3 regions of the Oceanisphaera submarina genome follow, and region 2 is predicted to be linked to each of the others. Evidence: riboswitches for the same ligand, from Rfam matches in the RefSeq annotation. Region 2 holds a riboswitch; each other region holds the start of a gene.

Region 1 (4,766 bases), on a different contig from region 2:
GGTGCTGATTGCCATCTTCACCGGTCTGGGGCTGGGCATGGCGCTGCCCTGGCTGGTGCTGGCGCTGTTCCCCGGTGTCATCGGTCTCCTGCCCAGACCCGGCGCCTGGATGATCAAGGTGAAGTGGCTGTTCGGCCTGATGCTGCTCGCCACCAGCCTCTGGCTGCTGTCGCTGCTGCAATATACCCTGGGTAGCACCGCCACCCTGGCGCTGGCCATCCTGCTGATCGCGCTGCCGATAGGGTCACTGCTGCGTCATTACGGCGCCCGGGGTCTGGTGTTCAGCCTGGCCGGCCTGATGCTGCTGGGCGCCGCCGGGGGCGTCACCGCCCTGCTTACTCAATCTCGTTGGGTCAGCCCGGTGAAGGATGAGCTGAACTGGCAGCCGCTGGATCCGGCGCGTATCGAACGCGAAGTAGCCGCCGGCAAGCGGGTCTTTGTCGACATCACCGCCGACTGGTGCATTACCTGCCAGGCCAACAAGATAGGCGTGACACTGCGTGACCCTGTCTACTCGGCCCTGCAGGAAGACGACATGGTGCTGATGCGCGGCGACTGGACTCGCCCCGACGCCGCCATTACCGATTATCTGCATGCCAACCGGCGCGCCGGTATTCCCTTCAATCAGGTGTTCGGCCCCGGCCTGCCTCAGGGCAAGGCACTTGAGGTGCTGCTGACCAGCGAGAAGGTGATCGATGCCCTCAATGAGGCAAAACCGTGAGGTCGAAGACGAAAAGCGGCAGCTGGGGCAAGCAAATAGGCTCAGGCTTTATCTACCTGCTGTTGATTGCCACAGTGGTAACGGCCGCCGATCTGTGGCGCAGCCGGGATCTGCCCACCGAGGTAGCGGCCCTCAGCAGCATGACCACGCTAAGCGGAGACACCATCGACCTCGATGCCATGAGCCGGGAACAACCTGTGCTGGTCTATGTGTGGGCCAGTTGGTGCGGCGTGTGCAGGCTGGTGTCACCCATGGTGAATCTGGTCGGCGCGCCGGTCGTCAGCATCGCCATCGCCTCGGGCCCGGATGCCAAGGTCGCCGGCTATGTACGGGAAAAGGGATATGATTTTGCGGTGGTGAACGACAAGGATCATCGACTGGGCCAGACGCTGGGCGTCGGCGTGACCCCCACCCTGATGGTGGCCAGCCGGGGCAAGCTGCGTTTCGCCACCGCCGGCATCACCACGCTGCCGGGCATGTACCTGCGATTATGGCTGGCCCGCTTGATGGGCTAAACTCATTTGCTAACTGATAAAACCAGAACAAAAGGCCGTACTCATAAAGAGCACGGCCTTTTTATTTCGGATCGATACCGACGGCTACAACCAAACAGAATAAATAAAGGCAGAACCCTGCCGACGAACCCGGTGGCATGCCTCCATTCCGCAGATTCTAGCGGAAAACCAGGAGACCCGGGTGTCTGCCAATCCTGCTTCTTGTAGCCAAAGAGGTTCAGCATTCTTCGCTCACTCCTATGTTGATCATACTCACCCAGCGCCCGCCAGGTTTGCTTCATATATGTCGATATCTATTCCTGAATAGGTATAATACAGGGTGACTTATAACCAAAAGTCATATCCTAAGGGGTGGCAGCCATGACTGCCTGAGATGCGAATGATGCGAACCCTTTGAACCTGATCCGGCTAATACCGGCGTAGGAATAGGAAGCCGCAACGCCCTGCCCTGCTCTTGTTGTTACCGGGTTTTCGTACCTATACGGAGACTTGAAGTGCCCAAATTGATCCCTTTTTTCCCCTCCGCCATTGCCTTGAGCATTATGGCTGCGCTGCCTGCGTATGCTGCCGATAACCAGGACGGGGTTTACACCCTGGCACCCACCCTGGTGACGTCCAGTTTTCGCGAAGACAGCCTGCAAGGCACCGCCAGCAGCGTCAGCGTGCTGGATGAAGCCGAGCTCAATAAGCCCGGCAACAACCATCTGGAAGATGTGCTGGCCCAGACGCCCAACGTCAACCTGAGTGCCGGCGCCTCTCGCGGCAAGTACTATCAAATTCGCGGTGTGGGCGAGCGCAGCCAGTTCATCGGCGTGGTTAACCCCTCGGTGGGCGTGCTGGTAGACGGCATAGACATGAGCGCCATGACCATGGGCGCCACCCTGCTGGATGCAAATCAAGTGGAAGTATTACGAGGCCCGCAAAGCAGCCTCTATGGCGCCAACGCCCTGGCCGGCCTCATCAACATTCGCGCCAACGAGCCCACAGATACTCTGGAAGGCAATGTGGAACTCACGGTGGCCGAGTACGACACCCATAATCTGGCCGCTGCCGTGGGGGGGCCGCTCAGCGACAAGGTGGCGTATCGCATCGCCGCGCAGCGTAATACCAGTGACGGCTTTATTAAAAACGATTATCTGAGTCGCGACGATACCAATAACATCGACGAGACGCTGCTGCGCACCAAGTTCCGCATTGCCGCCAGCGACGATCTGGACCTGGATCTGACCGCCTTCTACGCCAATATCGACAACGGTTACGACGCCTTCTCCCTCGACAACAGCCGCCACACCCTGTCGGATAATCCAGGGCACGACCGCCAGGAAACCCTGGCACTGTCGGGCAAAAGCAGCTGGTATGGCAACAGCGCCTTTACTCTGGAAACCGCTATCAGCGTGAACAAGAGTGAACTGGAATACGGCTTCGATGTGGACTGGACTTACCCCGGTTTGCACCCGGACACCTACAGTGCCACCGACAATTACTACCGCGAAGAGCGCGGTGCCACCGCCGATGTACGCTTCATCTCCACCGAAGAATCCATGCTGTTCAACGACACTACCGACTGGACCGGCGGCCTCTATTACTTTCATCGCAGCTCGGACCTGAACCGCGAGTACACCTATCTACCCAGCAACTTTACCAGTGAATATGAAGCTAACCGATTTGCCGGCTATGGCGAGCTGGAAACGGCGCTCACCGACAGGCTGACCTGGATCAATGGCCTGCGCCTGGAGCAAGACCGTACCTTTTATAGCGACAGCGACGGTAACCGCAGCAAGCCCACGGATCTGTTGTGGGGCGGCCGGGTAGCGCTGGAATATCAGACCAGTGACAGCCAAATGTTGTACGCACTGATCGCCCGGGGCTACAAGGTCGGCGGCTATAACTCAAACGGCGACCTGCCCAACGCACTACGCGATTTTGCCGCCGAAACCCTGTGGAACTACGAACTGGGCGCCAAGCACAACTTGCTGAATGACAGCCTGCAGACACAAGTAGCGGTGTTCTTTCAACAACGAGACGACGCACAAATCAACGCCTCGCGCACCGTAATACGTCCCGACAACTCCAGTACTTATACCGACTACACTGCCAACGCCGAGCGGGCCTACAGCTATGGTCTGGAAGCCCAGGCTCAATGGCAGGCCACCGACGCCATGCGTTTGCACGCCAGCCTGGGTTTGCTGAACACCCAACTGAAAGAGCCCGACGCCAACTTTGATGGCCGCGATGCGGCGCACGCTCCCGAATATCAATTCGCGCTGGGTGCAAGCCTGGATCACGGCCAGGGCTGGTTTTCCGGTCTTGATGTAGAAGGAAAAGACCAGTTTTACTTCTCCGACAGTCACAGTGCGCGATCTGATGCCTACGCTCTGCTACACGCCCGTCTGGGCTACCAGCAAGATAACTGGAGCGTCACCCTGTGGGGCAAAAACCTGACCGATGAAGAGTACGCGGTGCGTGGCTTTCAGTTCCCCAACGATCCTCGCAAGGGCTATATCACAGAGCAATACGTACAGCTGGGTGCGCCCCGCATGTTTGGTGTGACCACCAAGCTCTCGTTTTAAACCACGCCGGCGTGAAACGTCATACCGGCTGACCCCGTTGGTTACCCCTAAAAAAGCCGCCCTTGTCACGAGGGCGGCTTTTGGCTGGCTGCCCGCTTGAAACTCGCTGTACATTTTGGTGCATCCAGGCCAGCCACACACTGCCGGAGACAAGCGAGCGGGAGGGAGCAGCGATTTTATAGTTCTAGATTCATCTGCCGGCCATAAAAAAGGCCGTACTCTTGAAGAGCACGGCCTTTTTCTTTCACCGACTGAACGTTAGCCTAAAACAACACTCGTCGGCCCTTGATGCAGTCCCGGCATACGGGTTCGCCCTGCAGGGAACCCAGCAGCTCGGGTGCGCAGCGTTTGCCGCAGCTGCTGCATTCGTGAAACGACTTCAGCCTCAGGGCTATGGTGTCTTCTACCAGCATCATCAACTGTTCCAGGCTGCCATTACGTGCCTCTACCACCCCCTGGGAACGGGGTTTGACGGTATGAATGTCGTGATGACGCCACTGCATGGCCGGTAGCAGCACCTCTACCCTGTCGTGCTGAAACGCCACTATGACCAGAGCAGGAGCTCCGATAAACAGCGTCTGTGCTCCCTGTACCGGATAGGGCAGCTGGCTCTTGAGGTGTTGCCGCCACGACTCAAGAGTGGCAGGTAGCGGCATTGCCAGCAGCAGGGCGTCCAACAGCTTGGATGGCATAATATCCTCTCTTCACCATGCACCGGCGACCAGGGTCGCCGGTGTGTCTATTCAGCAATGTGCGATTAGTCGCGGATCAGGTAATCCGCCTGGCCTATCCACTTGTAGCTGGTCAGCTCTTCCAACCCCATGGGGCCGCGGGCATGCAGCTTCTGGGTCGAGACCGCCACTTCGGCACCCAGACCAAACTGAGCGCCGTCGGTAAAGCGGGTAGAGGCATTCACATAGACCGCCGCCGAGGGGGCGCCGTTGATAAAGCGCTCGGCAT
Region 2 (4,766 bases):
CTCGGGTGTGCCCACCATGGTGCAGTGGCCGCCGCCGGCGGCGAGCCGGCCCAGCAGCTGGCGCACCGTCGGCTGCTCGGTCTCGATAATGCGCAAAATGGTGCCGTAGCGACCCTTAGGCCCGGTGAACGCCTCGAGTGACGGCAAAGCCGGTACCGGGGCGTCCAGTTCCCAGCCGGAGCAATCCAGCCCCACATAGGTACCCAGCTGACGCAATGAAGCATCGGCGGGCAGCAGCTCGTCCAGCTCCCGCTGCTTGGCCTTGGCCTCGGCCTCGGTGGACGCCACATAGGTCACCAGCCCGGGCATGATGGGCACATCGACATTACGACCCGCCTCCCGCACCCGGAGCTTGATGTCCCGGTAATAGTCCTGGGCCGCCGGAAGATCGTAGGCCACCGCATAAATGGCCTCGGCGCATTGGGCGGCCAGTGCCCGGCCCTGATCCGAGGCGCCGGCCTGAAACAGCACCGGATGGCCCTGGGGCGGACGCGGCACATTGAGTGGGCCGTCCACCAGGAAGAAGTCGCCGTGATGGTTGATGGGGTTCACTTTTTCAGGATCGGCGTAGTGGCCGGCGCGGTCCATCACCAGGGCGTCTGCCTGCCAGGAGTCCCACAGCTTGATCACCGCAGCCACAAACTCCTCGGCCCGGCGATATCGCTCGGCATGGGCCGGCATCGACTCATAGCCGTGGTTGCGGGCTTCCACGTCGAACATGGAGGTCACCACGTTCCAGCCCATGCGGCCGTTGGAAATATGATCCAGCGACGCCATCATGCGGGCGGCATGAAAGGGGGTGAAAAAGGTGCTGGAGACGGTGCTGATAAAGCCAATGCGATCCGTGGCCCGGCTCATGGCCGCCATGGCGGTGAGCGGCTCCAGAAACCAGTAGCTGCCGTCCGCCACATTGCCGGTGGACTGGCCGTCGGCAAAGAATACCGCATCCAGCTTGCCGCGCTCGGCGGTCTGCGCCAGCCGCTCGTAATAACGAATATCACCCAACTGCTCCACCGCCGAGTCGGGGTGACGCCAGGCCGCCCTGTGATGGCCGCACCCGAACAGAAACAGGTTCAGGTGCATCATGCGCTGGTCTTGATTCTGGGCCGCCATCAGTTTTTCACCAGGCCGCCGTCGACCACCAGGTTCTGGCCGGTGACCGAACGGGACCAGGACGAGGCGAAGAACAGGGTGGCGTCGGCAAATTCCGCCGGCGTGGTCACCCGCCGCAGCGGGGTGTTGGCGGCGATGTAGTCGAATACCGCTTCCGGGGTGGCGGCAGACGCATCGGTGGTGCGCAGCAGGCCGCCGGACACCATGTTGACGGTAATGCCGTCCGGGCCCAGATCCTGCGACAGGGTACGGGTCAGCGACAGCAGCGCCGCCTTGGCGGCGGTGTAGTCGTGGTAGGGCACCACCGGGTTCTGGAACAAATTGGTGCCCACGTTGACGATGCGACCGAAGCCCGCCTCGCGCATGCCGGGCAAGGCCGCCTGTGTGGTGTTGAGGGCGCCTTTGACCACGCCTTCCAGCTGTTGGTTGAGATCTTCCCAGCGCAGTTGACCGGCATGCGGCCGAGCGTCGCCATTGAACGAAAAGGCCGGCAGGGCATTGTTGATGACGGTGGTGATCGGGCTGCCAAAATGTTCATGAGCCTGTGCAAACAACGCCTGCACCGCAACCGCATCGGTCACGTCGGCCTGCAGTGCCAGCGCACGACCGGGGGCTTCCGCCGCCAGCTTTGCTGCCGCCTCGGCGCTGTGCAGATAGTTGATCACCACCCGCGCACCTTCACGCAGAAAGGCGCGCACCAGGTGCTCGCCCAGGCCACGGGCACCGCCGGTAACCAGCACCAGCTGTTCGTTCAGATTGATGGACATTTGCATCGCTACCTCTTGTTAGAGGCGAAGGCATGGACTGGCAGAATATGCCGATAGCCGAAAGGCTGACATCCCTTCGCCAGTATGAACTGGATCAGGTTCGACGGGTGTTATCTCAGCCCTGCCGGCCTTGCCCGCAAGACACCCCGTGTCACTCCCAGACCATAACACACCAGAGGGGAGCTGTAAGCCTTAAGCCGGAAGCGATCAGCAGCCCGAGCGGCTTAAGGCTTCAGCAGATTTGGTGAAAACCGCCGCTAAGTGGATAATGAACATCTGGATGTAATGGATAACACGCCGAGCCGACTATGACCGTAAAAACGACCACACTGACTATCACCCGCCCCGACGACTGGCACCTGCACCTGCGCGATGGCGAACAACTCAAAGACACGGTGCGCGATGCCAGCCGCTATCTGGGCCGCGCCCTCGTGATGCCCAACCTGCTGCCGCCGGCCACCACCACCGAGCTGGCACTGGCCTACTACGATCGCATCCTGGCGGTACGCCCAAAGGGCAGCCGGTTCGAGCCGCTGATGAGCCTTTACCTGACCGATAAAACAGACCCGCAGGAAATCCGCAAGGCCAAGGCCACCGGCAAGATTGTGGCCTGCAAGCTCTATCCGGCCGGTGCCACCACCAACTCCGATTCGGGCGTGACCGATGTGAAAAACATCTACCCGGTGCTGGAAGCCATGCAGGAAACCGGCACCCTGCTGCTGGTACACGGTGAAGTGACCGACTCCCGCATCGACATCTTCGACCGGGAGAAAGTGTTCCTCGAGACCGTGCTGCCGGATGTGGTACGCGACTTCCCCGGACTGAAAATCGTGCTCGAGCACATCACTACCGAACACGCGGTGAACTTCGTGGAGCAGGCCGGCGCCAACGTGGCGGCCACCATCACCGCTCACCACCTGTTGTTCAACCGCAACCACATGCTGGCGGGCGGCATCCGGCCGCACTTCTACTGCCTGCCCATTCTCAAGCGCAACACCCACCAGCAGGCGCTGGTACGGGCGGCCGCCAGCGGCAACAAGAAATTCTTCATGGGTACTGATTCGGCTCCGCACTTCCAGCACCGCAAGGAAGCCGCCTGCGGCTGTGCCGGAGCCTACACCTCCCACGCCGCCGTGGAGCTGTATGCCGAAGCCTTCGAAGAAGCCGGCGCGCTGGACAAGCTGGAAGCCTTTACCAGCCACCATGGCCCCGACTTCTACGGCCTGCCCCGCAATACCGACACCATCACCCTGGTGAGAGAAAGCTGGACCGTTGACCCCACCCTGCCGCTGGGCGGCGACCAGCTGGTGCCGATCCGCGCCGGTGAAACCATCGACTGGATGGTGAAATAAGCCAGCCTCTCAGCCGAAGTAATAACGCGGCTTAGGCCGCGTTTTTTATTTCAGCCTTAAGCCGGCATAAAGTCATTCTGACGCTCGGCGATCCTCCGCTTGAGGAACTGCGTAAAGGCCTGCACCTTGGCGGTGCGATGCAAATCGCCGTGACTGGTCAGCCAGAGATCGTGAGCCCACTCCTCGGGAGGAGTCAGCAGAGGTTGCAACTCGGGCGCCAGGCTGGCATGCCAGCAACTCAGCGGCCCGCACCCCATCCCGGCCTGAAGGGCAGGAACAAAGCCGGTGAAGTCCTGCACCCGGTAAAAAATCTGCTCCGGTGGCACTCGCTGCTCCATCCAGCGCATGTACATACTGCCGGGACGCGGCCTGGTAGTACCGATAAAGCGGTGCCCTTCTATATCTTCCAGAGACGACATGCGGCCATGGCGGCGCAGGTATTCGCGGTTGGCATAAAGGGTACCCGTGGTCCGGGTCAGGCGCTGCACCACATAGTCTGGATCTTCCGGTTTGAATACCGAACGAATCCCAACATGGGCTTCACCCTGTTCCAGCCGGAAGACCCGGCTGTCGGCGGCGTATTCCAGCCGGATATTAGGGTGCAGTTGCTGAAACTCGGCCAGCAAGGGCGTCAGGTAAGGCACCAGGTTGTTGACCGAGGTGAGGATCAAGGTACCCGCCAGGGCTTCGCTTTCGTTCACCCGGGCGCGCATCCGGCTAAACGTCTCTTCGGCCTGAGCGGCTGCGGTCAACAATGCCTGCCCGGCCTCGGTCACTGCATACCCCCGGGCATGACGATGAAACAGACGAGTGCCCATCTTGGCCTCCAGCGCATTGATGCGCCGCAGCACGGTACTGTGATGCACCTCAAGCTGCTGAGCCGCCGCGCTCAGCGAACCCAGCTGGGCCACCTGATAGGCGGTGTAAATTTCATGCCAGTCATCCTGCCGTGCATTTATGCACATAACCTATGCGTCCATTCTGTTTTTCTTCATTTTTGCACATGAAATACTGGCCACCAACTTGAATGATTCACAGGAAAAACGACATGCACACCCTCGACGCCATCATGGCACGCCGTTCAGTCAAACAATATGATCCTGCCTTCGTCATGCCTGATGCCGATATTGAGCGGTTGTTCCAATATATGTTGCAGGCTCCCACCTCCTTTAATCTGCAGCACTGGCGTTTTGTGCAGGTGGAAGACCCACAGCTGCGCGCCGAAATGCGAGAAGCCGCCTGGGATCAAACACAGGTAACCGATGCTTCGCTGCTACTGGTGCTTTGTGCCGATACCCAGGCCTGGCAACGCAACCCCGAACATTGCTGGCGCCATGTTGCCACCGACACTCGTGACCTCATGTTGTCGATGATTCACGGCTTCTATGCAGACCGGCCTCAACTGCAACGTGACGAGGCGATTCGCTCGGTTGGCATTGTGGCACAAACCGCCATGCTGGCGGCCAAGGCCATGGGCTACGACAGCTGTCCCATGATCGGTTTTGACACCCAACGTGTTGCCGAGCTAATCCGG
Region 3 (4,766 bases), on a different contig from region 2:
GCGCTTGTCCTACACACTGGCCACCATCAAGACCGACGTGGCGCTGGAGTGGGGCCCGGCGGACTTGCAGCAGAGCGAGCCGGACACCGAGGCCCTGAAAACCCTTTACCGTGAATACGAATTCCGCAACCTGCTGGAAGAGCTGGAGCCAGGCCTGGGCGATGCGCCGGCAAGAGAGCCGGCAAGAGAGCCGGCCATGGCCACCGACTATCAGACCCTGCTCACCGAAGCGCAGCTGACCGACTGGGTCGAGCGGCTGGCCCAGGCGCCTTATTTCGCCTTCGACACCGAAACCACCAGCCTCAACTACAGAGATGCGCGGGTGGTGGGCGTGTCTTTTGCCATCGAGCCGGGCCAGGCGGCCTATGTCCCCTTCGGGCACGACTATCTGGATGCGCCCGAGCAGCTGAGTGAAGCTGTAGTACTGGGAGCGCTCAAGCCGCTGCTGGAAGACGAGCGGCTCATCAAGTTGGGCCAGAACCTGAAGTACGATGCCAATGTGCTGAAAAATCACGGCATCGAATTGAAGGGTATTGGGCTGGATACCATGCTGGAGTCCTATGTGCTCAATTCGGTGCAGACCCGGCACGACATGGACAGCATGGCGGCGTTTTTCCTCAACCATAACACCATCTCGTTCGAGTCGATTGCGGGCAAGGGCGCCAAACAGCTGACCTTCAACCAGATACCGCTGGAGCAGGCCGGCCCCTATGCGGCGGAAGACGCCGATATCACGCTGCGGCTGCATCATCACCTGACGCCGATGCTTGCCGCCGATCCCGAGCTGCAGCAGGTGTTCAGTGATATCGAAATGCCGCTGGTACCGATTCTGGCGCAGATGGAATACACGGGGGTCGGCATCGACAGCGGCCTGCTGGCCGTTCAGAGCGACGAGATTGCCAAGCGGCTGAAAGAACTGGAGCTGGAAGCCTTCGAGCTGGCCGGCGAACCCTTCAACCTGGGCTCTCCCAAGCAGCTGGGCGAGATTCTGTTCAACAAGCTCGAACTGCCGGTGTTGAAGAAAACCCCCAAAGGAGCGCCGTCTACCGCCGAAGAGGTGCTGCAGGAGCTGGCCCTGGACTATCCGTTGCCTAAACTGCTGATGGAATACCGGGGTCTGAGCAAGCTCAAGTCCACCTATACCGACAAGCTGCCGCAGATGGTCAACGAGCACAGCGGCCGTATTCATACCTCTTATCATCAGGCCAATACCGCCACCGGCCGCCTGTCGTCTTCCGATCCCAATCTGCAGAATATCCCCATCCGTACCGCGGAAGGGCGGCGTATTCGCCAGGCCTTCGTGGCGGCACCCGGTTACAAGCTGGTGGCGGCGGATTACTCCCAGATTGAGTTGCGTATCATGGCGCACCTGTCCCGGGACAAGGGCCTGCTGGACGCCTTCGCCCAGGGGCTGGATATCCACAAGGCCACCGCCGCCGAGGTATTCGGCGTGGCGCTGGAGCAGGTGACTACCGAACAGCGTCGCCGGGCCAAGGCCATCAACTTCGGCCTGATCTACGGCATGAGCGCCTTCGGACTGTCGCGCCAGCTCGGCATTCCCCGTGCCGAATCACAGAGCTACATGGATATCTATTTCGAGCGGTATCCCGGTGTGTTGCGCTACATGGAAGACACCCGCACCCTGGCCGCCGACAAGGGCTATGTGTCCACCCTGTTCGGTCGCCGGCTGTATCTGCCGGAAATAAACGCCAAGAACGGCGCCCGCCGCAAGGGGGCCGAGCGAGCCGCCATCAATGCCCCCATGCAGGGTACCGCCGCCGACATCATCAAGAAGGCGATGATCAAGGTCGCCGGCTGGCTGGAGCAACAGGCGGATGATGAGGTACGCATGCTGATGCAGGTGCACGATGAACTGGTGTTCGAAATCCGGGCAGACAAGGTCGCGGACTTCAAGGAACAGATCCGCGCGCTGATGGAGCAGGCCGCCAGCCTGGATGTCCCCCTGCTGGTGGAAGCCGGCGAAGGCGACAACTGGGATCAGGCGCATTAACTATTGCGTGAAGAGTGAGAAGGAAAACACCTCACGCCTCACCATTTACTCCTCACGGCTTCTGGCTGGCATTTGCCAGCCGGGGTCGTTATCATCGAAGGCTGTTAGTCGGGGGGCCGCAAGGCTGAGACGGTCTTTGAACCGGACCCGCTGTACCTGATCCAGTTAATGCTGGCGTAGGGAACTAACGGGTAAACGTCAGTTTGCCGGTGGTTCCTTCGCCCGGAGGACCATAAGGATATGCCCAGTCACACCCCCTCAAGTCAGAAACCTGTGAATCACAAAGCGATAGTACTCACCATCGCCGGATCCGACAGCGGCGGCGGTGCCGGTATTCAGGCCGACATCAAGGCCATTTCTGCCACCGGCGGCTATGCCTGCTCGGTGATTACCGCCCTTACTGCCCAGAACACCCGTGGTGTCAGCGCCGTTCATCCGGTGCCCCAGGAGATGATACGGGCCCAGCTGGAGGCGGTATTCGGTGACCTGCAGGTCACTGCGGTCAAGGTCGGCATGCTCGGTGACAGCGCCACCATCAATACCGTGGCCGAGGTGTTGCGGCGTTATCGTCCGGCCCACCTGGTGGTGGACCCCGTGATGGTCACCGCCAATGGTGACATGCTGCTGGCCGAAGAGGCGGTGAACAGCCTGCGAGCAGAATTGCTGCCGTTGGCCGATGTGATCACCCCCAACCTGCCGGAGGCGGCGACGCTGATCGGCAGCCCCCTGCCGGCGACCCTGTCCGAAGTGGAGTCCCTGTTCGAGGGGCTGGCCGGTCTGGACTGTGCCGCCGTGCTGCTCAAGGGCGGTTTTCTGCAGCAGGAGTCGCGCAGCCCGGACTGGTTGCTGAGGGGCGGCGAGGTACGCTGTTTCGATACCCCCAGGGTGATCACCGCCAATACCCACGGTACCGGCTGCACCCTGTCGGCGGCGCTGGCCTGCTATCTGGGCCAGGGACTGTCCATGGATCTGGCGGTGTCCAGCGCCAAGCATTATATCGACAGAGCCATTCTGGCCGGTAGCACGCTGCGCATCGGCCAGGGGCGGGGGCCGGTGGAGCATTTTTTCGATCGCTGAGCTGCGCTCCGGGATTTATCGGCAGCAGAGTCGGCGCGTCCGGCTCTGCTTGTGTTTTATCGGGGCGGCTTGTAATATCGGCCGCCATAAAAACTCAAAAAAAAATCGATTAACTGATTGAAAACCAATCGAAACACTTCCTTACTATAGTCTGTGCGCTGTGCTTTTCTCCCCTCTCTCTTAGCTCATTCTATTGCCTGAACCGGCATGGAAAGGAGGCGTTTTTCTCATGCTTGTTGCTGTTATAGCTGGTTTTATTCTGGCGATGCTGGTGCCACGACTGACCCCCGTTATGGGGGTGAAAATTGGCTGGTGCCTGGCGGTGCTGCCAGCCGCCCTGTTCGGGTATTTCCTGACGTTCTGGCCGCAGGTGACCAGCGGCCAGGTGGTGCTGTTCAGTCATGAATGGATCCCCAGTCTGGGGATCAACCTCAATTTCATGGTCGATGGCCTCAGCCTGATGTTTGCGCTGCTGATCACCGGTATTGGCACCCTGATTTTTATCTATGCAGGCCGCTACCTGCAGGGCCATAAAGATATTCACAAGTTGCTGATGTATCTGTTGGCCTTCATGTCCGCCATGCTGGGGCTGGTGCTGTCCAGCAACCTGATTTCCCTGTTTGTATTCTGGGAGCTGACCAGCTTTACCTCTTATTTGCTGATCGGTTTCAACCACGAACAGGAAAAGGCCCGCAAGGCGGCGCTGCAGGGGTTCTTTATCACCGCCGGCGGAGGCCTGGCGCTGATGGCCGGCTTGATCCTGCTGGGGAGCATCGGCGGCAGCTTCGAGCTGAACGAGCTGCTGGCCGGAGGCACCAACATACAGCAGCACCCGCTGTTTCTGGCGATGATGGTGCTGGTGTTGCTGGGCACCTTCACCAAGTCGGCCCAGACCCCTTTTCATTTCTGGCTGCCCAACGCCATGGCGGCGCCGACCCCGGTCAGTGCCTATCTGCATTCGGCCACCATGGTCAAGGCCGGAGTCTACCTGATGGCCCGGCTGCAGCCGATGATGGCGGGCAGCGAGGCCTGGATGCTGACCCTGTCGCTGTTTGGCGGCGTGACCATGACGGTCGGCGCCCTGATGGCGGTGTGCAGCACGGATCTCAAGCGTATTCTCGCCTTTTCCACCATCATGGCTCTGGGCACCCTGACCATGCTTATCGGTATTGGCACGCCCCATGCGCTGGAAGCGGCCATGGTGTTCCTGCTGGCCCATGCGCTCTATAAGGGCGCGCTCTTCATGGCGGCGGGCACTCTGGACCACGCCACCGGCACCAAGGATGTGCGCGAGCTGGGTGGCCTGCGAAAACACATGCCGCAGACGGCGCTGTTCATCACCCTGGCGGCGTTGTCGCTGGCCGGTATTCCGCCCCTGTTCGGTTTTATCGCCAAGGAGCTGATGTTCGAATCGGCGCTGGGCGCGCCCTGGTTATCGAACCTGTTGATCGGGTTGTCGGTGATCACCGCCATCGGCATAGTGGCGGCGGCTGCCCTGGTGGCGATCAAACCCTTTTACGGGGCCTTGAAGCCCACGCCGAAAACGCCCCACGAAGCGCCGCTGTCGATGCGGCTGGGCTTTACCCTGCTGGCCATCGTCGGCCTCTTGCTGGGATTGATGCCAGGCCTGGTGTCTCCTCTGCTGCAGGCGGCGGTGACCGCCATCGACGGTGCACCG

What was found. A riboswitch is a leader RNA that binds a small molecule or an ion and turns the genes downstream of it on or off. The one in region 2 is predicted to bind thiamine pyrophosphate.
Region 1: it holds a riboswitch for thiamine pyrophosphate, as region 2 does, so the genes downstream of both, ACLEIV_RS13350 (TonB-dependent receptor) here and ACLEIV_RS10390 (3-oxoacyl-ACP reductase) in region 2, are expected to answer to the same signal.
Region 3: it holds a riboswitch for thiamine pyrophosphate, as region 2 does, so the genes downstream of both, thiD (bifunctional hydroxymethylpyrimidine kinase/phosphomethylpyrimidine kinase) here and ACLEIV_RS10390 (3-oxoacyl-ACP reductase) in region 2, are expected to answer to the same signal.

Annotation. Positions count from the first base shown of each region.
Region 1 covers NZ_JBKGFN010000013.1:108,540-113,305, reverse strand. Annotated here, with positions in the region: gene ACLEIV_RS13360 (protein-disulfide reductase DsbD family protein) at 1-721, shown strand, start outside; gene ACLEIV_RS13355 (protein disulfide oxidoreductase) at 718-1,236, shown strand; TPP riboswitch at 1,574-1,679, shown strand; gene ACLEIV_RS13350 (TonB-dependent receptor) at 1,731-3,806, shown strand; gene ACLEIV_RS13345 (hypothetical protein) at 4,070-4,498, opposite strand; gene ACLEIV_RS13340 (glutamate-5-semialdehyde dehydrogenase) at 4,564-4,766, opposite strand, start outside.
Region 2 covers NZ_JBKGFN010000009.1:98,592-103,357, forward strand. Annotated here, with positions in the region: gene ACLEIV_RS10385 (LLM class flavin-dependent oxidoreductase) at 1-1,113, opposite strand, end outside; gene ACLEIV_RS10390 (3-oxoacyl-ACP reductase) at 1,113-1,886, opposite strand; TPP riboswitch at 1,935-2,039, opposite strand; gene pyrC (dihydroorotase) at 2,189-3,232, shown strand; gene ACLEIV_RS10400 (LysR family transcriptional regulator) at 3,289-4,197, opposite strand; gene ACLEIV_RS10405 (nitroreductase family protein) at 4,281-4,766, shown strand, end outside.
Region 3 covers NZ_JBKGFN010000005.1:175,453-180,218, reverse strand. Annotated here, with positions in the region: gene polA (DNA polymerase I) at 1-2,011, shown strand, start outside; TPP riboswitch at 2,111-2,211, shown strand; gene thiD (bifunctional hydroxymethylpyrimidine kinase/phosphomethylpyrimidine kinase) at 2,285-3,088, shown strand; gene ACLEIV_RS07355 (putative monovalent cation/H+ antiporter subunit A) at 3,318-4,766, shown strand, end outside.